3 regions of the Pseudomonas sp. 1121_17 genome follow, and region 1 is predicted to be linked to each of the others. Evidence: riboswitches for the same ligand, from Rfam matches in the RefSeq annotation. Region 1 holds a riboswitch; each other region holds the start of a gene.
The links. A riboswitch is a leader RNA that binds a small molecule or an ion and turns the genes downstream of it on or off. The one in region 1 is predicted to bind cobalamin.

Region 1 (4,486 bases):
CCGACGCCGGCATCGACGTCCTGGCCAAAGCCTTTGCTCAGCCACAGGTTGGCACTGCGTCGCGGCACATTGGCCGGGCGTTTGCCGCTGCGGTCGGTGGCAACGCCTGCCACGCTTTCATTGAAGTCGTCGTACTTGGCCCGCAGCAGCGCGGCGTTGGCCGACAGCTGCCACTGGTTGGCCAGGGCCAATTCGAGGGTCGCCTCCAGGCCATCGGAGGTCTGCTGGCCGGCCTGTTGCGGTTGATGGCTGACAGGGTCGTCGACCAGCAGCTTTTTCTTGACGATGTGATAAGCGGCCAAGGTCCACTCGCCACCGCCATCAAGAAAGCGCTGCTTGACGCCAAGTTCGGTCTGGCGCGCTTCGGTCAGGTCGAAGTTCATCTGTGCCGAGCTGAGGCTGACCAGGTTTTCCACACCGTCTTCACTGGTCGAGTACTGGCCGTACAGCGACAGGTCCGGCGTCAGCGCATAGACCAGCCCGGCGCGCCAGTTGCCGCCGCTGAGACTGCGGTCGGTGCGGCTGCCGTCGATCAGGTTGTCGCGCTCGATGTGGTTCTGATCACGGCGAATACCGGTCACCAGCGACAGCTGCTCAGTCAACTGCGTGCGGTTTTCGGCGAACAGCGCTGCGCTGTGGGTGGTGCTGAACGAGCGCGGTTGCAGCGGCGTGGCGCTGGCGAACTGGCCGGGCGCGGGCTGCCACGGGTCAATGTAGTCGTTGCCCATATCGTTGTAGGGCCAGTTGTTGGTCAGGCGGAAACGGATCTTGTTGTATTCGGCACCCACCACGGTGGTGCTGGCCAGGCCAAACAGGCTGTGCTGGAAGGTGAAGCTCTGGCGATCACCGATCTGCTCCTGGTTGTGCTTGATCTCGAGAAAACCATTACGCAGCAGTTGGCCGACGTCTGCGTCCCAGTTGTAGTTTTCGGCGTTGCGCCAGTGGCGACGGCTCTTGATGTAATAGAGCTGGTTGCTGGCGCTGACGTTGTCGCTGATAGCCCACTCGCTGCTCAGGCGGGTCCATTCATCGTGGTAGCGCAATTCGGCGTCACGCACGTTGTAGTTCTTGTCGCGCAGGCTGTCACGGTAGTGCCCGGCGATCAGCGGTGTGCCGAAGTAGTTCATCGGCTCGGCGTCGCCGCGTTCGTGGGCGAAGGTGAAACTCAGGTCTTCGCTGGCATCGAAGCGCAGTGCCAGGCCCAGGGCCAGGTTGCGTGAGTCGCCGCGGTCGATATAGCCATTGCCTTGCTGCTGGTTGATGGTGGCGCGGTAGCTGAGGCGCTCGCTCAGGCTGCCGCCGCTGTCCAGGCCCAGTTGCTGGCGGTCCCATGAGCCGTAGCCCAGGCGCAGCTGGTTGTGGATCTCGCCTTGCACGGGCTTTTTCGGGATGACGTTGACCACCGCGCCGGTGGCGCCTTCGCCGTACAACACCGACGCCGGCCCGCGCAGCACTTCGATACGCTCGACCAGCCATGAGTCGACCGGGAAAGTCTGGGTGCCGGCACCGGTGTACAGGCGCGCGCCGTCGAACAGGGTCATCACCGAACCATGGCCGTTGAAGCCGCGTGCGCTGAGGCCAGTGCCGCCATCGCCTGGGGTGCCGATGGAGGTGATGCCCGGGGTGCGGGTGACCGCATCCTGCACGGTGAGGTTGCTGCGCTGCTGGATCTGTTCGGCGCTAAGGCTGCTGACACTGGCTGGTGTTTCGAGGGCAGTGAGGCCGAGGCGCGAGCCGGTCTCGCTGCTGCTGGTGAGGTCGGCGCTTGCGTCGCGGCGTTCGCTGATCGCGATAGAGGGCAGGGCGACGACCTTGCTCGCCGGCTCTGCGGCCACGGCTGGCGAAGCGGCGGCAATGCAGGCCGCCAGAAGAGTAAAGGTATTGGTACGGGACATGTCGTTCCACTGGTGCAGGAAGTAAGGATCCCGGTGGAAACAACGCAAAGACAAGCGGGCACGAACGCTGGGCGCACGCGCAAACCGGCCTGCGCCCGCCCACCGCGGGTTTGCCAACTGAAAGTTGCAGGCCGGTCTCCGGGCTTGCGAGGGCTGGAAACCTTCACCTTCCCGTGCACGGGCACAGTGGTGTGTCGAAGGTTTCACTCGCTTACCGTTGCGGGGGCAGCGCCGGACTAGTCATGCAGATGACGCACCGGCTTCCCGTTTCACCCTGCGCACGGCGGCGCAGGACACCTGAAACTGGCGCGCATCTGAGCATCGAAAGTGGCCTTAGTCAAACCTTGGCGCTAAGAAAAATTTGTGACGCATTAGCGGTTTGCGAGTTTTTACTGATTCTTTTTCGAACTTTTCACACTCGGTGTGCATCGAAGCGCTCGAATGTCACAGAAACACCACGTCATGGAGACCTTTACCAATGTCCACCCGTAACCTGTTGCGTCATTCCTGCCTGCTGGCCCTGATCGCTGCCCCGCTTGCTGCCAACGCTGCGCCAAGTACCGATCCGCTGTTCACTTTCGGCCTGCTCGGCAGCTACGACAAATTCAAGTTCGAAGGCGGCTCTGAATCGGAGACCGATCACCTTGGTCAAGGTGGTCTGTTCGCCAACTATGGCAACAAGATGACCGCCGAATCCGGCTTCATCTACCAGATTGGCGCGGACGCCAAGTATGGTAAGAAGAGCGACAACAAGCTCAAGGAAGCCAAGGTTGATCTGGACCTGGGCTGGCGTGCTGCGATGGATGCGCGCAACTTCCTCGACTTCACCGTGGGCGCCGGCTATGACTGGTCGCGCTTCGAGCCTGAGCTCGACGACCTGGACAACGAGCTGACCTACAAGTCGCCGTTCGCCAAGGCTGCCATCGGCTACAACCACCAGTTCGATGCCTCGACCCTGCGCGTTGAAGTCGGTGCTCGCCGTAGCATTGACGGCCGCGCCAAGCTCAAGGTCGACGATTTCGGCAGCGACACCGTGGACATGAAAGACCGCACCAACCCTTATGCCGAAGTCAGCCTGCTGATGAACCAGCAGGGCGGCATGCCGGTCTACGGCAGCGTCTACTACACCCGCACCGAGTACAAACTCGATGAAGACTCGGATGTGGCTGACAATACCAAGCTCAAGCGTGATGAGTTTGGTGTGAAGGTTGGTTTGGCGTTCTGATTTAGCGATTTGTAGTGGGGCTGCAAAGCAGCCCCAACTACTCCGACCTATAGCTACTTGCCACGCCGCCGCGACACCCGCGCTTCAATGTTCTTGCGCCCGATCAGCAGCGCAGGTTTCTCCACCACCGGCTCATCCGCCAGCCATTTGTACATCACCAGGCAATCCACCAGCCCCAGCCGGGCATGCCGGTAGGCCTTGGGCAGGCGGCCGACTTCATCGAAGCCAAGCTTGCGCCACAGCGCCACGGCCACCTCGTTACTCGCAACCACCGAATTGAACTGCAACGCCAGAAACCCTTCCTGGCGGGCAAGCTTCTGTGAGTGCTCGCACATCAGCCTGGCCACGCCACGCCCGCGTGCAGCCGGGCAGACCATATAGCCACAATTGCCCACATGGGCGCCGGGTCCGGCGGCATTGGCTTTGAGGTAATACGAGCCAAGCAGCTCGCCGTCCTGCTCCGCCACCAGTGTATGCAGCGGTGCCTCCAGCCACAGCTGGCGCGCCTGCTCGAAGCTGATCTGCGGGTCGAAGGCGTAGGTTTCGCGGGCCTGGACGATGTTTTGCATAGTGGGCCAGAAGCCGTCGAAGTCGGCGGCGGTCATGGGGCGGATATGGATCATGGCGGTACCTGCACGGGCTGAGCCGGCAAGTCTGGTGGTGCAGGCGCCGCCGCGCAAGTGCGGCGACGCCGACAGGCTTACTCGTCGGCTTGGCCCAGCGCATCCAGAGCTCGGGTCGAATAGACCAGCGCAGCTCCAGCGTTCATCGCCACGGCGACACCGAGCGCCTCGGCGATCTGCTCGCGGGTCGCGCCCTGCTTGAGGGCTTCCTTGGAGTGCACGGCAATGCAGCCGTCGCAGCGGGTGGTGACGGCAACCGCCAGCGAGATCAATTCGCGGGTCTTGGCATCCAGGTGGTTGGTCTTGGCCCCGGCGCCGCTGGCGGTCACGTAGCCCGCGACGGTGTCCGGTGAGAGTTGCTTGAGGTCGCCGATGCCAGCCATCAGCTGCTTACGGTAGGCGTCCCAGTCCATCATGCTCATTGTCTTCACCTTGTAGGGTTGCGGCAGGAGCTTTCAGGCTAGTCGAGTGGAGAGGGTTAGCGAGCGGGATAATAGTCGAAAGCGTGTTGCACTTAGGTAGCAAGCATTCAGCGCCGCCGGCATGACGGCGCCTTGCCAGGCTGTCTCAGATGTAGATGAACACCAGCACCAGGGCCGCTACCACCAGCCACTTTTCCAGGTAATAGCGCATGCGGTTGCGTTTTTTCAGCGCCTTGCCACGCTCGCGGATTTTGTAGATGCGGGTGAACAGGCGGTTGATCGCGCCAGTCTTGTCATTAGCGTTGTTGGGCGCTGCAGCCG
Region 2 (4,486 bases), on a different contig from region 1:
CCTTGAGGGCGAATACCACCGACTCGATGTCTTCATTCTTGTTGACGAAAGCGCCAATCCCGGCGTCCAGGCAGCGCCTGACGTAGAGGTCGGCAGGCTGCCCGGTTAGGGCCATGATCTTGGGTGGTGGGTCCAGCAGCTGCAGGCGCTTGATCACCTCCATGCCGTCCAGTTCGGGCAGGCCGATGTCAACGATCACTACCTGGGGTGAGAGTTTGCGGGCCAGTTCCACGGCTTCCTTACCGTCTTCGGCGGTGCCAATGACTCGAAAACGTTCGCGCTCAAGCAGCATGCGTACAGCCGTTAGAACGATTGGGTGGTCATCGACCAGCAGCACGGTAGTCATTGCTAGCTCCTGTGGTGAAGAGGGTCCGTTGCCTGAATCACACAGGAACGTAGCTGAGGGTTGATCCGCAAACCTCAGGCAGCGCGCAAGATACGTCGATTCTCAGTCCGTGGTAATGCCGAGTATAGGCGTGATGAACAAACCAGGTGATTCTGAGGAAAATTCCTACAAAAAAGTACGGTAACAATCCGGATGTGGCAGGCCTTCCGGCCTGCCGGCGGTAGGAATCAGGGGCAGGGCGCGTGGTCTTTGATGACGCGCTTAGTGGAGGCGGGGTTGTTGCTCAGTGCGTTACCAACGCGGGTCGGCCGGCTTTGCAGCTGACCAGCGCAGTTCGGGCAGCGTCCGTGCAGACGTTGTTCGGCACAGCTACGGCAATACGTGCATTCGAACGAGCAGATCATTGCATCCGGGCTGTCGCCGGGCAGTTCGACGGCGCAGCATTCACAGTTGGGGCGTAGTTCCAGCATGGGCGTGGTTCCGATAGCAACAAGGTTGGTCGAGTCTGCTCTGCGCTGGCGGCGCTGGCAATCAGCCGTTGCCGGGGCGATACAGGTGAGCGTGGCCGGCGCGATACAGGGCTGATTCGGCGAACGGTGTATCCCCCAGGACGTGACCGACCAGGATCAGCGCAGTTCGCCGAAAATCCCGTGTACTGATCAGTTCGACGATGTCCGCCAGCGTGCCTCTGACCCAGTCCTGATCAGGCCAGGTGGCGCGATGGATGACCGCAACCGGGCAGTCAGCACCGTAATGTGGCAGCAGCTCTGCAACGATCCGTGGCAGGTGCTTGACGCCGAGGTGAATCGCCAGGGTGCTGCCATGCCGGGCCAGATCGCCGAGTTGTTCGCCGGCGGGCATCGGCGAGCTGTCGCCGTAACGGGTGAGGATGACCGTTTGGGCGATGCCCGGCAGGGTCAGTTCACAACCCAGCAGTGCGGCGCTGGCCGCCGTTGCCGTTACCCCAGGGATGATCTGGTAGTCGATGCCCAGCTCGCGCAAGTGACGGATCTGCTCGCCGATGGCGCCATACAGGCTCGGGTCACCGCTGTGCACCCGCGCCACATCTTGGCCTAACGCATGCGCGCTGTGCATGGCGTCGATGATCTGCTCAAGGTGCAGTTCGGCGCTGTTGATGACAGTTTCGGCGCTGTGACCCTCGAGCACTGCGGCGGGGACCAGCGAGCCCGCGTAGATGATCACCGGGCAGTGCCGGATCAGGCGCTGGCCTTTGACCGTGATCAGTTCCGGATCGCCCGGGCCGGCGCCGATGAAGTAGACCGTCATGGCAAATCCTTGCAAATAAGATGGAGGCGATTATCCAGCACTGGCGAGGGCGAGGGTAGCGCCCGCCAACGTTTGCCGGGTGAGCACCAGCCGCGCGCTGCCGTGAGCATGCGCGGCAAAGGCCAGGGCGGTGCTTTCGGCTACGCCCCAGCAGCCGCTGTGGGCGAAGGCTGTAGCGGAGTGCTGGCTGAGCTGGGGGGCAAAACGCTGCAACTGCTCTGCGGGAAAAAACTCCAGCGCCAGTTGCAGGCGATCGGCCAGTTGATGCAGGCCAGCCTCGCTGACTTTCAGCTCGATACTGGCGATGCCCTGCACTGCATGCAGGGTTAAGCCAAGGCTGGCAAGACTTTGTAGCAGCAGGGCCTCAAGCAGGTCGGCGGGGCAGCCCTTGCGGCAGCCAACGCCGACATACACGGCGGGTCGCGGCTCAGACATCAAGCCTGCCGCGAACGGCGGAACAACCACGCACTGAGCAAGCCCAAGGCAATCCAGAAGGCGGCATTGGTCAGCCACGAGGCGATTTTGAACTGGGTTGCCAGGGCCTCAGGCGCAAGACTTTCATGCACGCTCGGCTGCGGCGCGCCGATCACGTGTGGCAGCGCCAACAGCAGTACGCCGACTACCTTCAGCAGCCAATGCTGGGCAAACACAATCAGGCCCAGGCCGACCGCAGTTGCGGCCGCAGTGCCGATCCACCAGGTCTGACGTTGGCCAAGGTTGGCTGCCGCCGTGCCCGGCAGCTCGGCCGGCAAGCCCAGGGTTGGCGCCAGGCAGAACACGGCAAAACCGGCCAGGCCCCACAGCGCTCCGGTGGCGACCCGGTTGGGTTCGCGCAGGCTGTACAGCGCTGCCAGCATCAGGGCAAAGCCGACCGCAACCACCAGGTTGCCGCCGGTGGTGGCCAGCACGCGCTGCCAGCCGTCTTCAGGCGCCCAGGCTTCGGCGCTGTGCTCGTGGGCAGCAACGGCGCTGTCATCATGCTCGTGCTGGCCAGCCGGCGCTGGGCTCTCGAAGGTTTCCGCTTCGAGGATCAACGGGCTGATCCAGAAGCTTTGCAGCAGGGTCAGCAGCAGGGCGGCGAGCAGGCCGCTGAACCCTGCAGTACGGGCAATGCGCGTGATCATGCGAGTCTACTCAGTGGCAGGGGAAGGCAGCGCTGTGGCGCGTATCGTGGGCTGCGTTGTGCACCGCTTCGATGTGCGAGAAACCGGCGAAGTACACCAGGCACAGGCCAACCAGGCTGGCGCCGACGGCGATGACCAGGCGTTGACTGAGGCTGACGGGGGTGGCGATGCTGTGTTTGGCACTGGTGATGGGCATGACGCAATCCTCTGCTTGTTATAGGCAGGGGGCAGGCGCACCGGCCCCGGGCGCGGATGGCCCAGGGCAATGCGACAGCGCCCGCCCACCGCGGGGTGTTGATATTCGACTACGCAGGCCGGTCTCCGGGCTCACGAGGAGGAGCAGGGCTCCTTGAAAAGCGTCACCTTCCCATGCCCTACAGCCTGGCACAGTGGTCAAGACACTTCGCTCGCTTACCGTTGCGGGGGCAGCACCGGAGTAGTCGGGCTCTCTATTGAGGCCAGCGACGCACCGGTTTCCCGTTTCACCCCATAGGGGGCACCTGAACGCAAGGCGCTAGCAAACCATGCCGCAGCGGCGCGCTGCAAGTGACAAGTTGCACGCCAGTGTGCATTCAGCCGCCTATATAAGGCAGATGACAGCCCCTAAAGCCGCTTGCAGCTTGCCGCCGGGGTGCGTAGCCTTGTCTGCTTCGAGGTTCTCCGGCGTGGCCGGAGCTAAGACGGGAACGCGGTCAAGCCGCGGCTGCCCCCGCAACTGTAAGCACTGATCAGGATCGACACAGCCACTGCGCCTTGCGCGGGAAGGCGTCATCTAACCGGCCCGGCGCCGGTGCGGTGCAAGCCAGGAGACCTGCCTCGAGACGATTTCGACTTTAATCCGGGCGGGGTGATCCGGAGGCGAACAAGCCCGGCTGTGACAGCCTGCGGCGCTCGTCCTGCATGCCCGCGCCATTCTGCCAAGGGCACGCATCCATGAAAACACTGGCCAAACTCCCCGTCACCATCGTCACCGGCTTCCTCGGCTCGGGCAAAACCACGTTGCTGCGGCACATGCTCGACAACGCCCAGGGTAGGCGCATCGCGGTGATCGTCAACGAGTTCGGCGAACTCGGTATCGACGGCGAAATCCTTAAACAATGCACCATCGGCTGTACCGAAGAAGAAGCCTACGGGCGTGTCTTCGAGCTGGCCAACGGCTGCCTGTGCTGCACCGTGCAGGAAGAGTTCTTCCCGGTCATGCGTGAACTGGTGGCACGTCGCGGCGATCTGGACCACATTCTGATCGAAACCAGCGGCCTGGCCTTGCCCAAACCGCTGGTGCAAGCCTTCCAGTGGCCAGAAATCCGCAACGCCTGCACGGTCGATGCGGTGATCACCGTGGTCGACAGCCCGGCAGTGGCTGCCGGCACCTTCGCAGCGTTCCCTGACCAGGTCGATGCCCAGCGCAAGCTCGACCCGAACCTGGATCATGAGTCGCCGCTGCACGAACTGTTTGCCGACCAGCTGGCCAGCGCTGACCTGGTGGTGCTGAACAAGGCTGACCTGATCGACGCCGAAGGCCTGGCCAAGGTTCGCGCCGAAGTCTGCGAAGAGCTGCCGCCGGCGGTCAAGGTCATCGAAGCCAGCAGCGGCCGCCTGCCGCTGGATGTGCTGCTGGGCCTGGGTGCCGAATCGGAAGCGCACATTGATGGGCGCCGAACTCATCATGACAGCCACCATGACGACGATGATCATGACGATCACGACCATGATGCCTTCGACTCGATCT
Region 3 (4,486 bases), on a different contig from region 1:
CCACGGGCGATTGGCTCCAGCTCGCTGGTGGTCAACGAGTGGTGATAGGTGTGTCCGCGCAGGGTGCCTTCGGGCAGTTCCACCGCTTGCAGGGCCAGTGCTGCCAGGCGCTTCTGCATCACCGCCTCGCCAGTCAACAAACCAACCAGCGCGGCGCGTTCACCGGCAACATCGGTCAGGTTTTCAAGCAGGTAGAGCATGCCGCCGCACTCGGCCAAAAGCGGCTTGCCAACATTATGGTGAGCGCGAATCGCGTCCAGCATCGGCGTATTGGCGGCCAGCGCATGATGGTGCAATTCGGGGTAGCCGCCTGGCAGATAGAGGCTGTCGACCTGCGGCAGCTCGCTGTCGTGCAGCGGCGAGAAAAACTCCAGCTGAGCCCCCATGGCCCGCAGCAAGTCGAGGTTGGCGCCATAGATGAAGGCAAATGCTTCGTCTTGCGCCACACCGATGCGCACCCCGGCCAACGAGGGCAACGGTGCTGGCAAAGCGGGGCCATCGAAGCTCACCGCTGGCGGCAGCGCTGCATCGCAGCTGCCAGCCAGGGCCTCGGCGGCGGCGTCGAGGCGCTGGTCAAGGTCGTTCAGTTCGCTGGCTTGCACCAGGCCCAGGTGGCGACTCGGCAGCTCGATGCCGCGCTCGCGCGACAGCCCGCCGTACCAGCGCAGGCCTTCGGTCAGGCTGCCTTCAAGTAGTTGCGCGTGGCGCAGGCTGCCAACCCGATTGGCCAGCACCCCGGCGAACGGCAAATCGGCCTGGTAGCGTGCCAGGCCCAGGGCCAGCGCACCAAAGGTCTGGGCCATGGCGGTACCGTCGATCACCGCCAGCACCGGAACGCCGAAATGGCGCGCCAGATCAGCGCTGGACGGAGTGCCATCGAACAAGCCCATGACCCCTTCGATGAGGATCAGGTCGGCCTCGCCGGCAGCTTCCCAGAGCAGTCGCCGGCTCTCTTGCGCGCCAATCATCCACAGATCGAGCTGGTACACCGGTGCGCCGCTGGCCCGCTCCAGAATCATCGGGTCGAGAAAGTCCGGACCGCACTTGAACACCCGCACCTTGCGCCCGAGGTTGCGGTGCAAGCGCGCCAGGGCTGCGGTCACGGTGGTCTTGCCCTGCCCGGAAGCGGGCGCTGCGATCAGCACCGCCGGGCACCGGCGCGGGTCACTCATAGTTCCACGCCCTTCTGGGCGCGGATACCGGCCTGGAAGGCGTGCTTGAGCATGCCCATCTCGGTAACGGTGTCGGCCAGTTCGACCATTTCCGGTTTGGCGCCGCGGCCGGTGACGATCACGTGCTGCATTGGTGGACGAGCCTGAATGTCACTGAGCACCTGGTCCAGATCGAGGTAACCATGCTTGAGGGCGATGTTCAGCTCATCCAGCACAACGAAATGAATCGACGGGTCCTGCAGCATTTGCCGCGATACCGCCCAGGCGGCTTCTGCCGCGGCGATGTCGCGCTGGCGGTCCTGGGTTTCCCAGGTAAAGCCCTCGCCCATCACGTGGTAGCGCACCTGCTCGGGGAAACGGCGGAAGAACAGCTCCTCGCCGGTGCTGTTGCGGCCCTTGATGAACTGCACCACGCCGCACTGCATGTCATGGCCCAGCGCGCGGGCGAGCATGCCGAAAGCCGAGCTGCTTTTGCCCTTGCCATTACCGGTCAGCACCAGCAGCAGGCCGCATTGATTGGGAGAGTTGGCGATACGCTCGTCGATGATCGCCTTTTTGCGCTGCATGCGCGCCAGGTGACGTTCGTCGCGTTCGGGGTTGTCGCTCATAAGGTTCTCCGCAAGTGCCTGCGCGCGCACCGGGCGGCGACAGATCGAAAGGCAGGCAAACGGAGAACGCGCAGGCGCCGTGGCGCAAACCACAGTGAACTGTGCATCACCCTCCGTGATGCCGTTGGCAGTAACAGGCCGGTCTCCGGGCTCGTGAGCGCTACGTACGCGGCTCACCTACCGTTGCGGGGGCAGCGCCGGACTGGTACCGGCTTCCCAGTTTCACCCCGCCAGACCGCCGTCCGCAGGGCACCTGAAACACGCCGCGAAGGTTAGAGGGTTGCACCGGGAGCGTCAATGAAACAAGGCCGGTTTGGCCTGGATCAATGGCCGATTCGACAGTACAGCGCAGACTGCTAGCATTGACATCATATCGCCATCACTGTAGCTGACCGCGATAATCACAATAAGGAGTGCGCAGCATGCAAGGTCTGATCATCAACAACCCGCGCCTGGAGTTTTTGCGTCCTGCCCTGGAGCGCTGGGTCGACTGCATCGATCGCTTCGCCGAACTCAACCATGCCAGCGACGCGCCGTACTGGCATGGTGCAGCGGCCAACGTCGGCCTGCTGGCTGCCGCCGCCTGGCAAGCCGAGCTGGTCGCCCTGACCCAGTTTGCCAGCAGCAAGCAACGCGAAGAAGGCGAGCGCGAAGGCCGTTGTGACCTGACCATCAGCACCGCCGAGGAGTCGATCCACACGCACGCCAGCCAGCGCTGGCCGCGCATTGCCCGGCTCGACCTGACCGCCGCCCTGCAAGAAACCACCAGCGCCGCCAAGCCGATTGCCTATGCCAGCCAGCTCAAAGCCGGGGCGCTGTTCGTCAGCCCGTGGAAAGCCGGCCAGCACGCCAGCCCGGAAGAACTCCAGGACCTGGTCGATGACCTGCAAAAGCACACCGCCTGCGCCGTTGCCTGGTACTTCCCGTACGCCTATCGCAAGCTGCACAACGAGCTCGGCCAGTATTTCCCAGGTGTTGCATTGCTGTTCAAGCAAGCGTGAAGCACCCCTGCGCCGCGCCGGGTTGAACCTCGCCCGGCGGCTATGGTTCTGTATGCCATAGCCCTTGTCGAGAGCCCGCCCATGAACAGAATGCGCAGTGCCGTTGTGCTCGCCTTGCTCGCAGGCCTCGGCGGCTGCGGCGAGACCGCCAGCCTCAGGGTCAACGATGGCATCGGCCCCACACCGCAGTTACCGGCGCCAAACAAAACCCTGTTGCCAACCGTCAACGTCGCGCCAGCGGTCGGCTGGCCGCAGGGTGGCAAACCGGTTGCAGCGGCCGGCACTCAGGTTGCGCTATTTGCCGACCACCTCGACCATCCGCGCTGGCTGTATGTGCTGCCCAATGGCGACGTGCTGGTCGCCGAAACCAACGCACCGGCCAAGCCGGACGACAGCAAAGGCCTGCGCGGCTGGTTCATGAAACGAGCCATGTCCTTGGCCGGTGCAGGCGTCCCCACCGCCAACCGCATCACCCTGCTGCGCGACCGCGACCATGACGGCGTTGCCGAAACCCGCAGCCGCTTTATCGAAGGGCTCAACTCGCCCTTCGGCATGGTGTTGGTAGGCAAGGACCTGTACATCGCCGATACCGACAAGCTGCTGCGCTTCGATTACGTGACCGACGCGTTGCAGATCGACGGGCGCGGGCAGAAGGTCATCGACCTGCCGGGTGGCACCCTCAATCACCACTGGACCAAGAACGTGATTGCCAGCCCCGACGGGCGCAAGCTGTACGTCACGGTAGGCTCCAACAGCAACGTGGCAGAGAACGGCATGCAGCAAGAGCAAGGCCGCGCGGCGATCTGGGAAGTGGACCGCGCCACCGGCAGCCACCGCATCTTCGCCTCCGGGCTGCGCAACCCGAATGGATTGGCCTGGCAGCCGCAATCCGGGGCGCTATGGACGGCAGTCAACGAGCGCGACGAGATCGGCAGCGACCTGGTCCCGGACTACATCACCTCGGTCAAGGATGGCGGTTTCTACGGCTGGCCGTACAGCTACTACGGGCAGCACGTAGACGTGCGGGTGCAACCACAAGACCCAGCCAAAGTCGCCCAGGCGCTGGTACCGGATTACGCCGTGGGGCCACATACCGCTTCGCTTGGCCTGGCCTTCATCGAGCCGGGTTTATTGCCCGCACCGTTTGGCCGTGGCGCGCTGATTGGTCAACACGGCTCGTGGAACCGCAAGCCACACAGTGGTTACAAAGTGATCTTTGTGCCGTTCGATGCGAATGGCAAGCCGGCAGGCCAGGCAATAGACCTGCTGAGCAGTTTCTTGAATGAACAGGGTGAGGCAATGGGCCGGCCGGTTGGCGTGGTCAGCGATCAGAGCGAAGGCGTGCTGGTGGCTGATGATGTGGGCAACGTAATCTGGCGAGTGAGCGCAGCGAAGTAACTGAAAAAGCCACTCAGCCACTGCTTTTGACTCTCGCCCTTGATCTGCGCCAGCGCAGCGAGGCGTGCTCTTGACCTTGATCTGCTTTTGATCTTGATCCATCGGCGACTCAGGAGGCCGAGCGCAGGTCTTGCGAAGGGAGGTGCCGGCCATGGATGGCCGGCAAGCGCTGCGGCCCAGGATGGGCCGTACAGCGCGGTCCTCCCGGGAGCAAGGCCGGAGCGAGGGAACCCCGCAGCGCAGCGGAGGGGCCGGATGTGGAGCCAAGCATTTTTTTGGTTACTTTTTTGGGGCGTTTGCCAAAAAA

Region 2: linked by a shared signal. The riboswitch ahead of FW789_RS05750 (CbtB domain-containing protein) and the one ahead of FW789_RS21395 (TonB-dependent receptor) in region 1 are both predicted to bind cobalamin.
Region 3: linked by a shared signal. The riboswitch ahead of cobO (cob(I)yrinic acid a,c-diamide adenosyltransferase) and the one ahead of FW789_RS21395 (TonB-dependent receptor) in region 1 are both predicted to bind cobalamin.

The regions. Positions count from the first base shown of each region.
Region 1 is NZ_VXCX01000014.1:50,532-55,017, forward strand. It holds gene FW789_RS21395 (TonB-dependent receptor) at 1-1,895, opposite strand, end outside; cobalamin riboswitch at 2,008-2,211, opposite strand; gene FW789_RS21400 (outer membrane beta-barrel protein) at 2,374-3,120, shown strand; gene FW789_RS21405 (GNAT family N-acetyltransferase) at 3,174-3,743, opposite strand; gene FW789_RS21410 (carboxymuconolactone decarboxylase family protein) at 3,821-4,165, opposite strand; gene lpxO (lipid A hydroxylase LpxO) at 4,311-4,486, opposite strand, start outside.
Region 2 is NZ_VXCX01000002.1:191,108-195,593, forward strand. It holds gene FW789_RS05725 (response regulator transcription factor) at 1-346, opposite strand, end outside; gene FW789_RS05730 (DUF1272 domain-containing protein) at 574-816, opposite strand; gene cobM (precorrin-4 C(11)-methyltransferase) at 878-1,633, opposite strand; gene FW789_RS05740 (cobalamin biosynthesis protein) at 1,664-2,068, opposite strand; gene FW789_RS05745 (CbtA family protein) at 2,068-2,757, opposite strand; gene FW789_RS05750 (CbtB domain-containing protein) at 2,768-2,953, opposite strand; cobalamin riboswitch at 3,053-3,276, opposite strand; cobalamin riboswitch at 3,394-3,590, shown strand; gene cobW (cobalamin biosynthesis protein CobW) at 3,691-4,486, shown strand, end outside.
Region 3 is NZ_VXCX01000001.1:9,262-13,747, reverse strand. It holds gene FW789_RS00070 (cobyrinate a,c-diamide synthase) at 1-1,172, opposite strand, end outside; gene cobO (cob(I)yrinic acid a,c-diamide adenosyltransferase) at 1,169-1,780, opposite strand; cobalamin riboswitch at 1,900-2,052, opposite strand; gene FW789_RS00060 (hypothetical protein) at 2,203-2,781, shown strand; gene FW789_RS00055 (PQQ-dependent sugar dehydrogenase) at 2,863-4,179, shown strand.